DNA from 3 places in the Zoogloea sp. genome. Region 3 is predicted to be linked to each of the others. Evidence: predicted binding sites of a transcription regulator. Region 3 holds the regulator's gene; each other region holds the start of a gene.
What was found. The regulator FNR, encoded in region 3, switches genes on or off when oxygen is low (the NO sensors DNR and NnrR bind a similar motif). The targets are predictions, from matches to a motif close to TTGANCTAGNTCAA.
Positions count from the first base shown of each region.

Region 1: the regulator FNR is predicted to act here: its motif matches at 1,881-1,894, upstream of nirJ (heme d1 biosynthesis radical SAM protein NirJ).
Region 2: the regulator FNR is predicted to act here: its motif matches at 4,866-4,879, upstream of ACE3RX_RS04320 (universal stress protein).

Region 1 covers NZ_JAYSDK010000062.1:4,160-10,605, reverse strand. The annotation lists gene ACE3RX_RS22530 (ATP-binding domain-containing protein) at 63-1,724, opposite strand; gene nirJ (heme d1 biosynthesis radical SAM protein NirJ) at 1,951-3,144, shown strand; gene ACE3RX_RS22520 (cytochrome D1 domain-containing protein) at 3,239-4,798, shown strand; gene ACE3RX_RS22515 (hypothetical protein) at 4,820-5,176, opposite strand; gene ACE3RX_RS22510 (DUF2249 domain-containing protein) at 5,343-5,579, shown strand; gene ACE3RX_RS22505 (Crp/Fnr family transcriptional regulator) at 5,596-6,291, opposite strand; gene ACE3RX_RS22500 (NnrS family protein) at 6,383-6,446, shown strand, end outside.
Region 2 covers NZ_JAYSDK010000005.1:100-6,545, reverse strand. The annotation lists gene ACE3RX_RS04345 (ABC1 kinase family protein) at 1-26, shown strand, start outside; gene ACE3RX_RS04340 (MFS transporter) at 35-1,246, shown strand; gene ACE3RX_RS04335 (HD domain-containing phosphohydrolase) at 1,253-2,410, opposite strand; gene ACE3RX_RS04330 (DNA-deoxyinosine glycosylase) at 2,516-3,043, shown strand; gene ACE3RX_RS04325 (PHA/PHB synthase family protein) at 3,025-4,662, opposite strand; gene ACE3RX_RS04320 (universal stress protein) at 4,941-5,384, shown strand; gene ACE3RX_RS04315 (hypothetical protein) at 5,495-5,737, opposite strand; gene ACE3RX_RS04310 (DUF3149 domain-containing protein) at 5,788-5,928, opposite strand; gene ACE3RX_RS04305 (FixH family protein) at 5,942-6,446, opposite strand, start outside.
Region 3 covers NZ_JAYSDK010000027.1:10,650-17,095, reverse strand. The annotation lists gene ACE3RX_RS15945 (heavy metal translocating P-type ATPase) at 1-501, opposite strand, end outside; gene ACE3RX_RS15940 (universal stress protein) at 514-939, opposite strand; gene ACE3RX_RS15935 (sulfite exporter TauE/SafE family protein) at 966-1,673, opposite strand; gene hemN (oxygen-independent coproporphyrinogen III oxidase) at 1,786-3,180, opposite strand; gene fnr (fumarate/nitrate reduction transcriptional regulator Fnr) at 3,299-4,033, shown strand; gene ACE3RX_RS15920 (SirB2 family protein) at 4,049-4,435, opposite strand; gene ACE3RX_RS15915 (MBL fold metallo-hydrolase) at 4,507-5,247, opposite strand; gene ACE3RX_RS15910 (chemotaxis protein) at 5,255-5,878, opposite strand; tRNA gene ACE3RX_RS15905 (tRNA-His) at 6,039-6,114, opposite strand; tRNA gene ACE3RX_RS15900 (tRNA-Arg) at 6,163-6,236, opposite strand; tRNA gene ACE3RX_RS15895 (tRNA-Pro) at 6,264-6,340, opposite strand.

The DNA of each region.
Region 1 (6,446 bases), on a different contig from region 3:
CACCATTCGACAAAATAATTCTCGAGCAGGTGCCCAGTGCCCAGCAGACGATTGCTGACAGGCTACAACCGCTCTTGGTCTGCGCTATTCAGCCGCGACTGAAGAAGTGACGCCACGCGCTCAGATACCACGAGCGTCAACTTCATCGTCGCCCGGGTAGCGCCGACAAACAGCCGCCGCACAGCCTTTTCATCGAGCGCCTCAAAGTCTACCTCGGTCAGGATCACGCAAGGTGCCGCCCGCCCCTTGAAGCGCAATACGGAGTCCGTGAGGATGTCGCCCTCGGTCAGAATCGGATTGCCCAGCAGGTCGTAGCGCCCCGTCGGAGCCTTCAGCGAATAGGGGCCGAGTCGCGTGAATGGCGTCAGTGCCGAATGCTCACGCCCGCGATAGCTGATAAGCGCGATGTGTGAACGCTTGAAGCCCAGACCGATGGCACGGGTGACTGCGCTGACCGAGCGGGCCACCAGTTCGTCGGGCGTCGTGTAGATCAGGATCTCGATGTCCGACCCACTCAGCGGACTACCAGCCTCGACCGGATGTTCCAGCGGCAGCAATAGATTGAGGGACGCGAGGATGTCTTTCGGGCTGCGGTAATTGATGTCCGAACGCAGGGTCACCCAGCCCGGCAGCCGGACCTGCGGCAGGCCGTAGAGGTTTTGCATCGGATCTTCCAGCCACCAGGCGCGACCACCAGGGCGCAGGAAGCGCAGCAGATTGTCGGCCCAGCGGGCATGGAAGTCCTGCCCTTCGTCGATGATGATCTCGTCGAAACAATCGGCCTCATCCGGAACATACTTGTCCAGGAAGCCTTCCAGCCGGGTGAACGCGCCCTCACGGCTGAAATCCGGCACTTCGCCGGCCGCCTGACAGACACGATCCGCCAGCTGGTGATAAGTGAGAACCTGACCGCCCGGCGGAGCGATCAGCGCGATGTGGTCGGCCAGCGGCCGGTTGTAACAGATATAGAGCGGCTTGCGCCCGGCAGCGAGCGCATCCCGATAGACCGCCATCGCCAGCTGGGTCTTGCCCGAGCCGGCGGTGCCGATCACACGCAGGCGGAAGGGCTCGCACTCGATGCGCCGCGCCCACTCCGCTAAACCGCCGGCCAGCCGGGTATATAGTGCATGCGCCTCGCCAACGACCGCATGCACTTCCGGCACCAGTTGCAGCACGTCACCCAGGAAGCGGTGCAGCTTGTCCTTATAGAGAACCGATTCGCCCCGCGCCGGCAGGATGGAACGCACGGTGTGCGCCAGGTAATCCCGCTTGCTCGCATCGATGATGCGCGCCGGATCGATACCCGCGATGCCGGGCTGTTTCACAGTGTAGTCCGGGCAGAACAGCAGCGTATCGACCTGCGGCGACTCCGTCCCGCAGATCGCCCTCAGACGCTGGGTCAGCGCATCAACGGTCCGGGCGAGCTGCAGCGGCACGCTCTTGTCCTTCTGGGCGTAGCGCTTCACCAGGCCTTCCGGCGTCTCGGCCAGGAAGCCGGATTTCTGCTCGATCAGCAGCAGCTTGCCGGTCGGCCCGACGATCGCGAAATCGATCTCGCCAACGATGGCGTAATTACCCTGCTGGACCCGCGTCCAGTGCACGCCGTGATAAACGGTGTAAGTGTCGTCCAACTCCGCGGCAAGAATCGCCAGGGTTTCGATTTCGCGCTGGGCGGCGCCACTGGCCTTCAACTCGCGCCAGCCTTCGGGATGAATGACAGCCATATAGGGGATTCTCTCAATCGATTCGGAGCGGATTGCAGTCGAGCCATTCTGTCAGCCCTGCCCGGTGATTATCATGCGGCTCGCCACACCAGATGCAGCTCCTATACATATAGAAGCAGTGGCAAACGTAGATCCGCCTCACATGCAGATGCCCGGTTGATACCCATCAAGGCCGGGGGCCCCTCCCCACGGGGACAATGCCCAAAACCCTTCGGAAGGTGAGGCCATGTTCCGCATTTCGAGCTATATCCGCGAGATCGCCACCCCCACGCCCCTCGGCCCGCGCCGCTCGCCACCGGGGCCGGTGGTCATCTGGAACCTGATTCGCCGCTGCAATCTGACCTGCAAGCACTGCTACTCGATTTCCGCCGACAAGGACTTCGCCGGCGAACTCGACACGCAGGAGGTCTTCCACGTGATGGACGACCTGAAAGCCTTCCGCGTGCCGGTGCTGATCCTCTCCGGTGGCGAGCCCCTGCTGCGGCCGGACATCTTCGAGATCGCGGGCCGTGCCAAAGCGATGGGCTTCTACGTCGGCCTGTCGTCCAACGGCACGCTGATCGACAAAGACAATATCGATGCGATCGCCGCCGTGGACTTCGACTACGTCGGCGTCAGCCTGGACGGCATCCGCGCGACCCACGACAAGTTCCGTCGCCTCGACGGCGCCTTCGAGCGTTCGCTGGCCGGCCTGCGCCTGTGCCGCGAGCTCGGCGTGAAAATCGGCGTGCGCTTCACGATGACCCAGGACAACGCCACCGACCTGCCCGCCGTGCTGCAACTGGTGGAGGATGAAGGCATCGACCGCTTCTACTTCTCGCACCTCAACTACGCCGGGCGCGGTAACAAGAACCGCGCCGACGATGCCCACCACATCCTCACCCGCAAGGCGATGGATCTGCTGTTCGACACGGCCTGGGACTGCGAACGGCGCGGCCTCGACAAGGACTTCACCACCGGCAACAACGACGCCGACGGCCCCTTCTTCCTGCACTGGGTGCAACGGCGCTTCCCGCAGCACGCGGCCCATGTGGAAGCCAAGCTGCGGCAATGGGGCGGGAACTCCAGCGGCGTCAACGTGGCCAACATCGACAACCTGGGCAACGTCCATCCGGACACCATGTGGTGGCACCACACCCTCGGCAACGTCCGCGAGCGCAGCTTCGGCGACATCTGGACCGACCTGTCCGACCCGTTGCTGGCTGGCCTCAAGCAGTCGCCGCGGCCGGTCAAGGGGCGCTGCGCCGACTGCCGCTACCTGTCCATCTGCAACGGCAATACCCGCGTGCGGGCCCAGCAACTGACCGGCGACCCATGGCAGGAAGACCCCGGCTGCTATCTCGACAATGCCGAGATCGGCGTCGCCGACGGCGAGCGCCTGGAAGTGAAGCCATGGGTCCGGCTGCAGTCCGTGGCCTGACACTGTAAGCCGTAGGGGCGAATTCATTCGCCCAGAGTCGGCTGAACGAAGTCCGCGGGCGAATGAATTCGCCCCCACAAGGGACCGTAGCACCATGATCAAGCGTCTCATCCCCACCATCGCCCTCGCCGCGCTGGCCTTCACCACCCTGCCGGCCCGGGCCGGCGCACCGGAACTCTTCGCCCAGCACTGCGCCAGCTGCCATGGCACCAGCCGACTGGGCGCGATGGGGCCAGCCCTGTTACCGGAGAGCCTTGAGCGCCTGAAACGCAAGGACGCCGTCGCAACGATCCGCGACGGACGCACCGCGACGCAGATGCCGCCCTTCTCGGCGGTGCTGTCCGCCGCCGAGATCGACGCCCTCGCCGACTGGATCTACTCGCCGGTCAGCCCCGCGCCCACCTGGAGCGCCGCCGACATCCGGGCCTCACGCGTTGAGCCCTTCCCGCCCGGCAGCCTGCCGGACGCCCGCCAGGGTGATGTGGCGAAGGCCGATCCGATGAACCTGTTCATCGTCGTCGAGGCCGGCGACCACCACGTGAGCGTGCTCGACGGCGACCGCATGGAGCGCATCTTTCGATTCCCGTCCCGCTACGCGCTGCACGGCGGCCCCAAGTTCACGCCAGATGGGCGCTACGTGTTCTTCGCGTCCCGCGACGGTTGGGTCAGCAAGTTCGACATCTGGAACCTGAAGGTCGTCGCCGAAGTGCGCGCCGGCCTCAACACCCGCAACGCAGCCGTATCCAGCGACGGGCGCTACGTGGCGGTGGCCAACTACCTACCCGGCAACCTGGCCATCTTCGACGCCGACCTCAAGCTGCTCAAGCTCATCGACGGCCGCAACCTGAAGGGCGACGCCGCTTCACGCATCTCCGCGGTATACGACGCCGCGCCGCGCAAGAGCTTCGTGGTCGGCCTGAAAGACTTGCCGGAGATCTGGGAAATCTCCTACGACCCGGCCGCCAAGCCTTTCCACGATGGCTACGTGCACGACTACAAGATGGGCGAGGCGATCGCCACGCCCGGCTACCTCAACCCGCGCCGCACGCTGCTGGAAGAGCCCCTCGACGACTTCTTCTTCACCCAGGACTACACCAACGTGGTCGGTGCCAGCCGGGACGGACACGGCAAGGTGGTCAATCTCGATGTGCGCCGACCAATCAGCAACCTGGATCTGCCCGGCATGCCGCACCTGGGTTCCGGCATTTCCTGGCTACGGGACGGCCATCGCGTCGTGGCCAGCACCAACCTGAAGGACGCACGGGTCAGCGTCATCGACATGCAGAATTGGCAGACCGTCGCCACCATCCCCACGCTGGGGCCCGGCTTCTTCCTGCGCAGCCATGAGAACAGCCCCTACGCATGGGTCGACTCGATGATGAGCCCAACCGCAAGAGACACCTTGCAGGTCATCGACAAGCAGAGCCTGCAGGTCGTCGCCCAAGTCCGCCCCGAACCGGGCAAGACCTTTGCCCACGTGGAATTCGACCGCAACGGCCGCTACGTGATCGCCAGCCTGATGGAGAAGGAGGGTGCGCTGATCTTCCTCGACGCCAAGACTTTCAAGGAGATCAAGCGGCTGCCGGCCTCGAAGCCGATCGGCAAGTACAACCTGTTCAACAAGATCCAGCGCTCGGAAGGCACCAGCCACTAGTCCAGAGCCGTGCCGGCCTCCTCAACAGCCCAGACCCGCACGCTTGGCCTGATGGGCCTGCCGCTGCGCCGTCAGTTGCTCGATGGCCGCCTTTGAGCGGGGATCACGCAGCGCGGCATCCGCGCCGCGGATGACTTCCAGCAGTTCAGCGCACACCGCCGCCTTTCCGGCGGCATCCAGATTCTCCGGAATGTCAGGGCTCCCGGTGACCGGTGCCGCGGGCTCGGGCTGCGCGGCTCGCCGGACCGCCTCTGCGGCCACCGGCGCCTCTTCGCGGGGCTCGGCCTCCCGCCAGTTGTCCACGCCACCATGCGTGGACCAATACGCCACCACGCCCGTAATCAGCACCGCGGCGACCACTACGCTACCTTCCCTCATCGTCGGCTCTCGCTGCACAAGGCGCGGAATGTACCATTCTGGGCACACCACCGCCCGTGCGCTCCGCCACGCGAGCGATCTGCCGCTTGAGCGCGGTCAAGGCTTGCGTTTCCAGCAGGGGCCAATCTGTCATGCCCCCTGAGCTGCCCCCAAGCGGAGAAACACCATGACCGATGCCCTGCCCCCCGTCATCGTCGACGCCCGCGGCCTGATGCCGCCGGAGCCCCTCAACCTGACCCTCGAAGCCCTCGACACCCTGCCACCGGGCGGCGAGGTGATCCTGCTGATCTACCGGGAACCGACGCCGCTATACGACATTCTGCGGCGCAACGGCTACACCCATCGCACCGAGATGAACAGCGATGGCGAATTCGCGATCCACATCCGCCACGCCGCGGCCTGAGCGGCGGGCGGCGGCCTCAGTCGTGTTCGGCCAGGCGGGCGGCGTCGTGAATCACGATGTGCTTGCCCTGCACCGAGATCAGACCGGCGTCGGACAGCTCATGGAAGATCCGCGACAGCGTCTCCGGCGTCAGGCTCAGGCGCGACGCGATGACCTGCTTGCTGGTCGGCAACTCGACGTTGTGGGTGCCGTCCTTCGGCGCGCAGGGCGCGCTTTCAGCCAGCTGCAGCAGGTAGCCGATGACCCGCTGGGTGGACGAGCGCAGCGCGTAGGACTCGACGTCCCGCACCATGGTGTGCAGGCGGATCGACATGCCGGCCAGCAGCTTGCGCGCAAAGCGCGGGTCCTGCTCGATCTGCTCGAACACCGCCGACGCGCCGATGTGCAGCACCAGCGTGTCGGCCAGCGCCTCACCGAGCACCGGATAGGGCTGGTCGAGGAACATCACCGCCTCGCCGAAGCTCTGCAGCGGCCCGAGGATCTCGACGACCTTCTCGTTGCCCTGGGCGGACGTGAAGGCCAGCTTGATCTGTCCCCACACCACCAGGAAGAAGCCTTTCGGCAGATCGCCGCGCTGGAACAGGCGGTCGCCCTTCTGCAGGCGCTTCTCCCGCGTCGCCGCCGCCAGCTGGGCCAGATCCTCCGGCGCCAGTGCGCTGAACAGGGGCATCCGGCTGAGCAGGCCGGGAATATCGATCTTGTCGGTGGACATGGCGCGGATTCTCGTGTTGGGCGAAGTACAACACCAGATTCTAACCCTCTCTGTCCGCCCGGAAACCTCTGTACGGAGTCCTTACCCCTTTATGGATAAGCCCATTTCATTGCAGGCGCGCCCCACGGGTGCCGCACCTCAACCCACCGCCGAGC
Region 2 (6,446 bases), on a different contig from region 3:
GGCGCAGCGGCGGCTCAGACCGGTAATGCCCCCCATGAACACCACAACGACAATCGCCTCCCCCCACCTCGCCCCCCGGCAGGACATCCGGATCATCGCGCTGGTCAGCTTCGCCCATGGCGTTTCACACTTCTTCCACCTCCTGCTGCCGCCGCTGTTCCCGTGGCTGATGCCGGAGTTCGGCCTGGATTTCGTAGGCATCGGCAGCACGATGACGGTCTTTTTCGTCATCTCCGGCATTGGCCAGGCCCTGGCCGGCCTCGCCGTCGATCGCTTCGGCCCGCTGCGGGTGCTGTGCACCGGCGTCGCGTGCTTCATCCTGGCCGGACTCGGGCTGTCCCAGGCCCGCGGCCTCGGCGACCTGATCGCGGTGGCGGCCATCGCCGGCCTGGGCAACAGTGTCTTCCACCCCTGCGATTTCACCATCCTCAACCGCAATGTGTCGCCACCGCGCCTCGGCCACGCCTTCTCCATGCACGGCCTGTCCGGCAACCTGGGCTGGGCCCTGGCGCCGGTCTTCCTGACCGGCATCGCGTCGATCGCCGGCTGGCGGGCCGCCGGGCTGGGCGCCGGCCTGCTGGCCATTCCGGCCCTCGCCCTGCTCCTCATCGGGCGACGCCATTTCGCGGACAGCACGCCAGTCACACACACCGCCGGCGGCAAGGTGACGACGCTGGAGATTCTGAAAGTCGGCCCCGTGTGGCTGTGCTTCGCCTTCTTCCTGCTGCTCACGACGGCCTTCGGCGCGATCCAGAACTTCGCCACGCCCTTGATGCAGGGCATGTACGGGATGCCGCTCGGCCAAGCGGCCGGAACCCTGTCGGCCTATCTGCTGGCGGGCGCAGCGGGCGTGCTGGCCGGCGGTTTTCTGACCCGCCACGCCAGTCAGGGGCGGATCATCGCCGGGGCGCTGTGCGCCGCCGCACTGGCCGCGGTACTGCTCGCCAGCGGCTGGCCCTCCATCGGCATGGTCGTGCCGCTGATGATGGCGATCGGTTTCCTGACGGGACTGGCCGGACCATCGCGGGACTTGCTGGTACGCAGCGCAGCCACGGCACGTTTCGGCCAGGCGGCCTTCGGGCGGGTGTACGGTTTTGTTTACTCTGGCCTGGACACAGGCCTGGCACTCGCCCCGCTGCTCTTCGGTGGCTTCATGGACAAGGGCAATTTCGGCGCTGTGCTGGTCGGCATCGCCATTCTGCAGGCGGCAGCCGTGTTCACCGCGCTGGGTGTCGAGCGACGCTGAGCGCCCTCACGGCGCCAGGCCGTCCTCTTCCGTCTCGTCACTGAAATTGCGGGCGATGGCAGCAAACTCGCCGTCCACCCGCAGGAGCACATCGACGATGTCCGGGTCGAAGTGCTTGCCCCGTTCGAGCGCCATCATTTCGATAGCCTTCTCGTGGGGAAAGGGGGGTTTGTATACGCGCCGGGAAATCAACGCGTCGTATACGTCGGCAACCGCCATCAGGCGCGCCGACACCGGGATCGCGTCGCCGGCGAGGCCCTGCGGATAGCCGCTGCCGTCCCAGCGTTCGTGATGTCCGTAGGCGATCTCGGCGGCGTAACTCAGGAAGGATGCATCGGCCGCCCCCCCCAGTGCCCGCTCAGCTTGCAGAATCGCGTTGCGCCCGTATTCGCAGTGCTGCTTCATGATCACCCACTCGTCGGTGGTCAGCTTGCCCCGCTTCAGCAGGATGGCGTCGGGCGTCGCCACCTTGCCCACATCGTGCAGCGGTGCCGACTTGAACAACAGCTGGATCACCTCCTCATCCAGCTTGTCGCTGAAGCGGGGATGCGTCTGCAACTGCTCGGCGAGGATGCGGACGTAGTGCTGGGTGCGGCGGATATGGTTACCGGTCTCGTTGTCCCGGGCTTCGGCAAGGGCACAGAATGCGGTGATAGTGGCCGCCTGGGCAGCGATCACTTCCTGCTTGCTAGCCACCAGGCGCCGGCTCTGTTCGCTGATTTCCGCGGTGCGCTCCGCTACCAGCAGCTCCAGATCCGCATTGCGGCGCTGCAGTGCCTTGGTGGCCCGGGACAGGGCCAGGTGGGTGCGGACCCGGGCCAGCACGACGGGTGGAGAAATCGGCTTGTGGATGAAGTCCTCGGCGCCAAGGGAGAAGCCCTGCTCCTCGTCTTCCGGACGATCCAGGCCGGTCAGGAACATGACCGGGATACCGCGCGTGGTCTCTGACGACTTGAGCCGGCGGCACACCTCGAAACCGTCGAGGCCGGGCATCATCACATCAAGCAGGATCAGGTCGGCACGCCCTCCTGCCTCCAGGAAGCCAAGTGCTTCGCTGCCACTCATGGCCGGGTGGACCTCATAATGCTCGGCCAGCACATCCTCGAGAATCAGCAGATTGTCAGCCTGGTCGTCCACCACCAGCACATGGGCACGCTGTTTCATAGCAAACTCTGGAACCATTTCTGACAACCCGCCTTTTCACCCACGTCTGTTCGGCGAACATTCCAGCACCTGTTGCGTGTCACCGCAAGCGTCGCCTGAAATACCATGGCCCTGATTTACAGTTTTCCACCGATTGCCGCGCCTTCGGCGCGCACCCTGATCCTCGGCAGCATGCCGGGCGATGCCTCGCTGCGCGCCAGCCAATACTACGCCCACCCGCGCAATCTGTTCTGGCCCATCCTCGGAGAACTGATCGGCGCCCATCCCACCCTGCCCTATGCCGAGCGCCTGCGCTGCCTGGAGACCGCCGGCTTCGCGCTGTGGGATGTCCTGCAGTGCTGTGAGCGGGAAGGCAGTCTCGATACCCGGATCGATGCCAGCACTATCGTACCGAACGACTTCGCGGGTTTTCTGGCAGCCCACCCGCACATTACACGGATCTTCTTCAATGGGGCGATGGCGGAGACGAGTTTCCGGCGCCACGTGTTGAAATCGCTGGCGCCGCGCCCACTGGCCTACCAGCGCCTGCCGTCCACCAGCCCCGCCAACGCCGCAATCAGCTTCGCCAGGCGCCTGGATGCCTGGCGAAGCATACTGTCAGACGCCTCTCCGGCTCAGTGCTCCAGCACATAGGTGCCGGGAGCATCGGCCAGCGCCGGATAGGCCTTGGTCTCCACCGGCGGCGCATCGACCAATTCCCCGCACTGGGGCTTGAGCCAGGCCATCCAGTCTTCCCACCAGCTGCCGGCATTCTCCTTGGCCCCTTCGTACCAGCCTTCCGCGGTGTCGCTGCGACGGGCCTGCCCGACCCAGAACTTGCGCTTGGGCGGCTTGACCGGTGGATTGACGATGCCGAGGATGTGCCCGGAGCTGGACAGCACGAAACGTTTCGTGCCCCCGACGTAGTTCATGGTGCGGAAGGTCTGCTTCCACGGAGCGATATGGTCGTCCTCGGCCGACACCGCATAGACGGGCTGGGTGATGGCGCCGAGGTCGATGGGTTCGCCCGCGACAGTGAGGCTGTCCTTGTCGATCAGGCGGTTGTGCAGGTACAGCTCGCGCAGATACCAGGCGTGCATCGCGTAGGGCATGCGTGTGGTGTCCATGTTCCAGTACAGCACGTCGAACGGCGGCGGCGTTTCCCCATACAGCCAACCATGCACGACGTAGTGCCAGATCAGGCTGTTCGAGCGGAGCAAGCGGAACGCGGAGGCCATCTCCGCGCCATCCAGGTAGCCCTTGCGCTCCATGTTCTGCGTGATGAAGCGGATGCTGCCTTCGTCCACAAAGACTTCGATATCGCCCGGCTTGTGGAAATCGACCAGGGTCGTGAACAGCGTCCAGTGGGACACAGGCACGTCCTCGGCAGCGAAATGGCGGTTTGCCCAGGCCATGTAGGTGCTCAAGGCCGTCCCACCGATACAGTAGCCGACCGCATGCACCTTCGGCGAACCGGTCATGCCGCGGGCGGTATCGACGAGGGCCTGCACCCCTTCGACCAGATAGTCGTCGAAAGTGACATCCCGCATTTCCGACCCAGGGTTCTTCCAGCTGGTGATGAAGACATCGAAGCCCTGATCCAGCAGGTAGCGGATCATGCTTTTCTTGGGGTTCAGGTCCAGGATGTAGAACTTGTTGATCCACGGCGTAACGATCACGATGGGCGTCCGGTACACCTGTGGCTTGGTCGGCGTGTAATGCAGGACTTCCAACAGACGGTTGCGGAAGACAACCTTGCCTGGCGTAGTGGCCAGGTTCTGGCCAACAGTGAAATCGCCGGGATCGGTCATCCGGATGTTGCCAGCCTCTAGATCGTCGAGGAAGTTCCGGAATCCGCGCATGACGCTCTCACCCCTGGTTTCCACGGCCAGCCGCATTGCCACCGGGTTCATCCAGAAGAAGTTCGAGGGCGCCACCGCGTTGAGCCATTTCCGCCACCAGAACGCAGCCCGGCGGCGCTCCTTCTGGGACAGCCCCGGGGTGTCGTAGAGCATGTCCTGGACATGGTGGGTCATGACCAGGTACCACTCCTTCAGCAGATCCCAGCTAGGTGACTCGGCCCAGGCCGGATCGGAAAAGCGGTTGTCGTCCGCGTGGGGACGAACGGGGTCCTCGCTGGGCAGGCCGAGCAGACGGCGCCATGTATGCCATTGCAGCGCCCACAGGCTGCCCGATACGCGGGTCATCGCCTCGGCCAGTTCCTGGGGATGGGCAGACCAAGCGAGTTGTGCATGAACCAGCGGTGCGGCCATGCCAAGGGGATCGATCGAGGACTCGACCGAGTCGTGCAACTGTCTCAGCGACTTGCGGGCTAGATCGAGCGGTGCTGCGGGTTCGCGACGGGGCATGACTCACGACTCCTTTCATGCAAAATAAATTAGCCACCGGCATCATGCACCGGATCGGCGAAATCTTGTGCTTGCAGGAATCGTGATCCTGCGAGGGAACGGGACCGTTGATATTCGTCAAGCCGCCCCCGATCAGACTGCGTTTTATAATGGGACACCCAGTTCCCGACAGGATCGACACCATGTTCAAGAACATTTTGGTACCAACCGATGGCTCCGAACTCTCCGACTCCACCGTGGTCAGGGCCGTGAGCTTCGCCAAGGAAGCTGGTGCCCGTATCACCTTCTTCTATGCCCAGCCGGACTTTCCGATGCCCATCTATGGCGAAGGCGCCCTGATAGACCCGACCACCCCCGAACAGTTCAGTCGTGCTGCCGCTGCGGAAGCGGAGGCGATCCTGTCCCGCGCCCGCTCCAGTGCGGAAGCCGCCGGCGTTGAATCAAGCGGGGATACCCTCGTCAGCGAGGTTCCCTACGAGGCAATCATCGAGGCAGCCGAGCGCAACGCCTGCGACCTGATCTTCATGGCGTCCCACGGCCGGCGCGGCCTGAGCGGCTTGCTACTGGGCAGCGAGACCCAGAAGGTACTGACCCACAGCAAGATCCCGGTGCTGGTCTATCGCTGAAATCCCGGCGCCACGCGAAGTTTTGCACCAACAAAAAAGAGGCCCCGCAAAACTGCGCAGCCTCTTTTTTTACTTGGGTCGGCGCCCCCTGCCCCGGGGAAAATCCCGAATCAATCCGTCTCAGTGCTGTTGATCTCGGCCGCCGTCTGCTGGAAAAACAGGGTGGTGAGACTGGAAGCGGCACAAACAAGCCAGAAACCGAAGAATCCGATCGAATACGTTGCTGTCGGGGAAAAGTGCACCGGCTCGCCTAACAGGTATAGCTCCTGTGGATTAACGACGGTGAAAAAGATGATCTCGGCCACGCCCGCCACCAAGAACGAAGGCCATAGAACCTGGATCAGTTTCAGCATGCTCAAGCTCCCCAAATAAATGCGGGCCCCAAAGGGCCCGCGTCAGTCAGCTAGGAATGAGAATGTCGTTCGTCTTCCGCAATGTGCCGCTTGGCAAAACGATACAGATACCCAGCCATCACAATGACGAACCCAATCGTGAACAAGCTCAGCAGGCCGATGTCGCTACCGAACAATTCCTTCCAGGCCATGACTTCCTCCATGTCAATCAACAGGTTTCAGATCCGCTGAATCGATCCGGATCTCCGTCTCTGTGGGGAGGAATGCGGCCCCTGACAGCCTCCAGCTGCGGGACTCATCTTCTATTAACACCTTCCAGTGGGCACTCACCAGCTCGCTCTGGATGCGCCCTTGGTAGCCGCCGGCGCTGCGCTCCAGGACGATCTGCTGATCCAGGCCACCACGGGTCGGGTGGGCCAGAGTAACCAGCAAACGGGCCGGCAATTCCACGCCCGACTTCGCCTGCAGCGTCACAGACAGGCCATCTGCCGTGAAACGGACCTCGGCTTTCAACCCCTGGCTGGCAGCAGCTGTCGCGCGGGCAAGGGTCTGGTTGATCGCCAGCCCCTGCTTGTAATAATCGTCGGCAACCATGCCGTCGAAGGACGTCACGGCCAGCCACATGGTGATGCTGCCACCAATGATGGCCGTCACCGGCATCAGCATCAGCAACCAGGTCCAGCGCTCCTTGTACCAGGGCGTGGAGGAA
Region 3 (6,446 bases):
CGAAATCCAGAACAGCCGCAGCTCGGTGCGGAACTCGGCCTCCTTGCGCAGCTTGTCGGCCTCCCGATCACGGGCGACGACAGGCGTCGCTGTGAAACCCGCCTTGTGGATGGCAGCGATGATCACCGCCGGTTCGGACAGCCCCGGCACGTAGCGGACGCGCGCGCTTTCCGCAGCGAAATTGACGCTGCCCTCCACGCCGGGCAGGCGGTTAACCACCTTCTCGATGCGCGCCGCGCAGGCGGCACAGCTCATGCCGGACAGGCTCAACTGCAGCGTCTGCGGCGCCACATCGAAACCGGCCTTGCGGATTGCCGCCAGGATGTCCGGCGCACCGGCACCATCGGGCGCCGCGGCCAGACGAGCCTTGCCGGTGCCGAAATTGACCTCGGCACTGATGCCGGGCAATCGGTTGAGTACCTTTTCGAGCCGCGTTGCACAGGCCGCACAGCTCATCCCGGAGACCGGCAGGTCGTAACGCGTACCTGGCTCGTTCCCCATTGCCCGCGTCCCTCAGCCCACCAGCAGCACGGGCAGTGTTGCCCGCTGCAGCACCCGCGTCGCCACCGATCCGACGAACAGATCGGCCACCACGCTGCGGCCGTGCCGGCCGAGGCACAGGTAGTCGCACTCCAATACGGCAGCCTGATGCAGCACCACATCGGCCGGCTGCCCCACATGGATATGCGGCGTCACCGGCAGACCGGCCGCCTTGAGGCGGGCCACCGGCTCCTTGAGCACACCCTCGCCCTCATCCCTGTAATAGGTATCGAGGGTCTCGCGGGCTACGTGGCGGGTCGCGAACTCGATGGGAATCGGCGGATGCACGTACAGTACATGCACATCCGGCGCGCTCTTCAGTTCGCCAGCCAGGGCGATCACCTGAGCAACGACACGTAGCGCAACCGGAGAATCATCGACGGCCAGCAGGATTTTCATAATTCGCTCCGCCTTACAGGAAAAACTCAGAAATGGCAGACCACGCCATTCCACAGATTGCTGCCGAGAGTCGGTGTCGTCACCAGACCGTACACGCCGAAAGCCAGCACCACCAGTCCAGACCCCGTCCGCACTGCCCGGTTCCGCACGACGTCACGCAAACGCTTGAGTACCATACCGGCCAACAGCAGGTTGGGCAGCGTGCCGAGGCCAAAGGCCAACATCAGTCCCGCACCACGCTCCGCCGAGCCGGTCACCAAGGCCGTCGCAAGCACGCTGTACACCAGGCCGCAAGGCAGGAAACCCCACAGCAGCCCCAGGGGAAAGGCTTGGCCCACGCTGCGCGCCGGCAGGAAACGCCGGGTCAGCGGCTGGATGCGCACCCACAGCTTCTGACCGAGCCGCTCGACGCCGGACAGGGCCCGCGTGAAACCAGTCAGGTAGAGCCCGAGGGCCACCAGCATCAGGTTGGCAACCACGTACAGGAACAACTGGATCGGCAGGATGTTGTTGAACAGCAGCCCGACCGTGCCGATCGCTCCCATCGCCGCACCCGCCAGGGTATAGCTGCTGATCCGCCCGACGTTGTAGGCCAGGTGCAGGGGCCAGTCACTGCGCCGCTGGCCGGGCAACTGCACGGTCAGTGCGCTGACGATGCCGCCGCACATGCCGACACAGTGGGTGCCGCCGAGCAGGCCGATAAGGAAGACAGCGAAATAGCCGGTTTCGGGCATGGAGATTCAACCTGGACAAACAAAAACGCCCCGTGGGCAACACGGGGCGCGTTCCAACACATGGCTCGGCATTCTAGCCCGCTCGCCTCGGAGCGGCCAGCCGGCCGGAAGTTCAGATCACCTTCGAGTAACGGGTACGCTCCCGATCGGCACGCAGATACTTGTCGAAGACCATCGCGATGGCGCGTACCAGCATGCGGCCCGCCGGCAGCACGGTGATCCACTGCCTGTCGATCTTCAACAGGCCGCCCTTCTCCATCTCGCGCAGGTCGGCGAGTTCGGCCGCGAAGTACTTGTTGAAGTCGATCAGGTGGGCAATCTCAATGGACTCGATGGACAGCTCGAAGTGACACATCAGCGCCTGGATGATCGCCCGCCGCAGCAGGTCATCCGGCGTCAGCTCGATGCCGCGCAGCACCGGCAGGCGACCGGTGTCGATGATGTCGTAGTACTCGTCGAGCGTCTTCACGTTCTGCGCGTAGGTCGGCCCGACCTTGCCGATCGCCGACACGCCGAAGGCCAGCAGGTCGCACTCCGCGTAGGTGGAATAACCCTGGAAGTTGCGGTGGAGGCGCCCCTGGCGCTGGGCCGTGGTCAGCTCGTCGTCCGGCTTGGCGAAGTGATCCATGCCGATATACACGTAGCCAGCCTCGGTCAGGCGGCGGATCGCCAGTTGCAGAATCTGCAGCTTGGTTTCGCCCGACGGCAGCTGCGCGTCGATGATGCGGCGCTGGGGCTTGAACAGGCTCGGCAGGTGCGCGTAGTTATAGATCGACAGGCGATCCGGCGACAGGGCCAGGATCTGCTCGAGGGTACGGTTGAAGCTGATGACGTTCTGCTTGGGCAGGCCATAGATCAGGTCCACGCTGACCGACTTGAAGCCATGGGCCCGCGCCGCGTCGATCACCAGCTTGGTTTCTTCCTCGCTCTGAACGCGGTTGACCGCCTTCTGCACATCCGGGTTGAAATCCTGGATGCCGACGCTCATGCGGTTGAAACCCAGTTCAGCCAACAGCGCGACGGTGGCTTCATCCACCTTGCGCGGATCCACCTCGATGGAATACTCACCGTCCGGCACCAGCGTGAAGTGCTTGCGGACCATGCCCATCAGGCGACGCAGTTCGTCGTGGGACAGGAAGGTCGGGGTGCCACCGCCCAGATGCAACTGCAGGACTTCCCGCGGCCCATCGAGCCTGGCCGCCTGCATGTCCACTTCTTTTTCGAGATAATCCAGATACTTGGCGGAGCGACCATGATCCTTGGTGATGATCTTGTTGCACGCGCAGTAGTAGCAGATCGTATTGCAGAAAGGGATGTGGAAGTATAATGAGAGCGGTTTGCCGATTCCGCCGACGGTGCGTCTCCCGAGCCAGTCGCTCAAGGCTTCGGAGTTGAACGCCTCGACGAAGCGATCCGCGGTCGGGTAGGACGTATACCTCGGGCCATTCACATCAAACTTGCGAATGAGCTCGGGATCGAATATCAGGTCTTTTTGTGTCGTGTTCATGGTGCACTTCTGTTGGTTGCGCGGAACGATCGCAGAATCGATCCAAAACAGTATTGACGTGGATCAAAGGGCCCCAAACGTTGGTAAATCCTTCCAGTTCAGGTGATTGCGCGTGCAGATGAAATCGGTGATTCCGGTGACGGTCGTGGACATCAAGGTCGCTTGCTCCCAGTGCAACCTGCGGGAATTGTGTCTTCCCTTCGGCCTCGACCCCAATGAGATCGACCAGCTCGACGAGCTCGTCGGCAGCCGCCGCAAGATCAAGCGGCAGCAGCACCTCTACCGCTCCGGCGACTCTTTCGAGGCGATCTATGCGATCCGCGCCGGCTCCTTCAAAACCGACGTGATTCTCGAGGATGGGCGCGACCAGGTGACCGGCTTCCAGATGACCGGCGAAGTGCTGGGCCTGGACGGCATCAGCACCGAACACCACTCCTGCAACGCCATCGCGCTGGAAGACAGCGAGGTCTGCGTGATCCCGTTCAACCGGCTCGAAGAGCTGTCACGGGAGGTAGAGAGCCTGCAACACCAGTTCCACAAGATCATGAGCCGCGAGATCGTCCGCGATCATGGCGTGATGATGCTGCTCGGCTCGATGCGCGCCGAGGAACGCCTGGCGGCGTTCCTGCTGAACATGTCCCAACGCTTCACAGCGCGGGGCTTCTCGCCGTCCGAGTTCCACCTGCGCATGACGCGCGACGAAATCGGCTCCTATCTCGGCCTCAAGCTTGAAACGGTGTCCCGCGCCTTCTCCCGCTTCCAGGAAGAAGGCCTCGTTGCCGTCCAGCAGAAGCACATCCGCATTCTCGACACGCCGGGCCTGAAACGCCTGCTCAACCACCACGCCGCCTGACGGCGGCGACTGGCCTCACAGCCAGGCCAGCCAGCCAAGCGGGTTCTTGCTGACCGCCACCGACACGATCCACGACAGGGTCGCCAGCGCGCCAAGCAAGGCAATAGCCCGCTGAGCGCGCGGGCGCGTCGCCTTCAGCGCTACACTCCCCAGCCCGATATAGACGAGCAAGCCGAGCACCTTGGCGGTCAGCCAGGCATGGACGAAGGGATACTGCGCCGCCATCCAGGCCAGGCCGAGCGCGCTCCCCAGCAAGCAGGAATCGACGAGATGAGGCAGTACCCGCGTCAGGCGGGCCTGCAGCAGCGGTGAGCCGCTCAGCGACCACCAGCCCCGCAACGCGAAGCCGCAACCGCTGAGCACCACGCAGGTAATGTGAAAATGCTTGAGAGCCAGATACATGCCGCGCCTCCGTGTTTCCGCCGCGGCGCCCCGGCTGCCGGCGGGCCCCGCAAAAGCGGGGCCGCGACACTTTAGCTGCGCAGCACGCCGACTTCCAGCGCGGCAAACCAGTTGATGAAACGCTGCACGTCCGCCCCTTGGTAGATGGCCCCATGCTGCGGCACCAGCATGTCGATCTCCAGGCGGGAGACCCGCTCGCACCAGTCGCGTTTGGCCCGGTCCGAACCCATCCAGCGCTTGTGGAAGCCCTCCGCATGGCGGATGTGGCGGGAAAAATCCTGGACGTACAGATCGTTGTTATCCGCTGGCAGCAAGGCCGCGCCGACATCGCCGGAAAAGAGGATCTTGGCCTTCGGATCGTACAGGTGGAAATTGCCGGACGAGTGCAGGTAATGGGCCGGAATAGCCTGCAGTTCCAAGCCGTCGAGACGAATCGTCGTGCCCTGATCGGGGATCGGCACGAAGGTCGAGTCCTGCCCGCCAAAATGAGGCAGAAAGCTCTGCCACAACCAGCTGGTGTAGCACTTCAGATCAGGCTTGAACTCCAGCCACAAGGCCAGCGAGGAAATAATGTCCGGATCCTGATGGGACGCGAAGATCCCCGCCAGCCTTGTCGGATCACACTCCGCCGACAAGGCCGAAAAGACCGCCGGAAAGATCTCGATGCCACCCGGATCGCACAGCAGGGCTTCATCGCCGTGAACCACCACGTATTCATTGGTATCGATGATGTAACCGGGCTTGGTGGCATCCCGCGCGATCGCCAGCCAGCGGTGTTCCTCGTCCTGGTAGATGCAATGGGCCTGTTTCATGGGTTTCCTAATCCTTTACGAGGCGTTCCTTGCCAAGAACCTCGAGTGACCGCTTGATCTGGGCGATCACCTCGGCAAAATCCGTCGACACCTGCATCAATGCTGCACTGAAGCCGCCGCCATAAGCCGCCTCGATCTTGGCCGATCGGGCCAGAACACCACCCAGCTCAACCAGCTGCTGGGTTTCCTCGACAGCCGCACGCAACCGCAGGTCAAGCCCCCGGAGGCGGCTCTGCTGCTCGGCCAACCGGGCTGCACCACGCCTTCGGGCTTCCCTCGCCCCCGGCACACCTTCACCGCTGAGCTTGAGCGCGTCAGCCAGGATGCGTGCGATGCGCTGCTGCTGGACGACGCCGGTAACGCTACCCACCGAACCGGAAGTCATTTCGCGCAGGGATGCCATGTGACGGGTCAGATCCTGCGCAAACCGGCGCAGCTCGTTGGACAGCACGCCGAAGCCAAGCGCCGCATTGCCTGCCCGCTTGGCGAGGAAGATCGCATTGAGCGCCATCAGGTTGATACGAAAGGCCGTCGCCACAACGGCCTTGATCTCCTCATTGACGCGGACGATGCGGGCAAGCTCACCTGTCCGCAGGGTAATCCCTTGGAAATTCGGTTCTGGCGCGTTCATACGGACTCTTTGGAGCAGGCAGACTGTAGTGGCTGATTAACGGCGGCGAGAGAGGCAGCTTGAGAGGACAAGAACGGAAAAGCGGCCCGCTCACCTGCAAGCAAGCTGAAGGCCGTAAACGAAAAAACCCGCTGACGAATCAGCGGGTTTTCTTGATACTTGGGGCGACATACCGGGATCGAACCGGTGACACCTGGAATCACAATCCAGTGCTCTACCAACTGAGCTAATGCCGCCACTGATGACCGCCGATCGAAATCGCCGATCTAGAACCTTTTAAAGAGCCTGCCCGACAGGAATCGAACCTGTAACCCCCGGCTTAGAAGGCCGGTGCTCTATCCAGTTGAGCTACGGGCAGTTCGCCGTGGGCACCCGGGTCAAGCTTTGGTCGGGGTGGAGAGATTCGAACTCCCGACATCTTGCTCCCAAAGCAAGCGCGCTACCGGACTGCGCTACACCCCGAGAGCCGCGAATAGTACACACCTATCGCGATGCCGTCAAACATTAATTGGCACGGATTTTAATGTCCGCCGAAATTCGTGCCTACCTGCCCACCCCCACCTCCCCC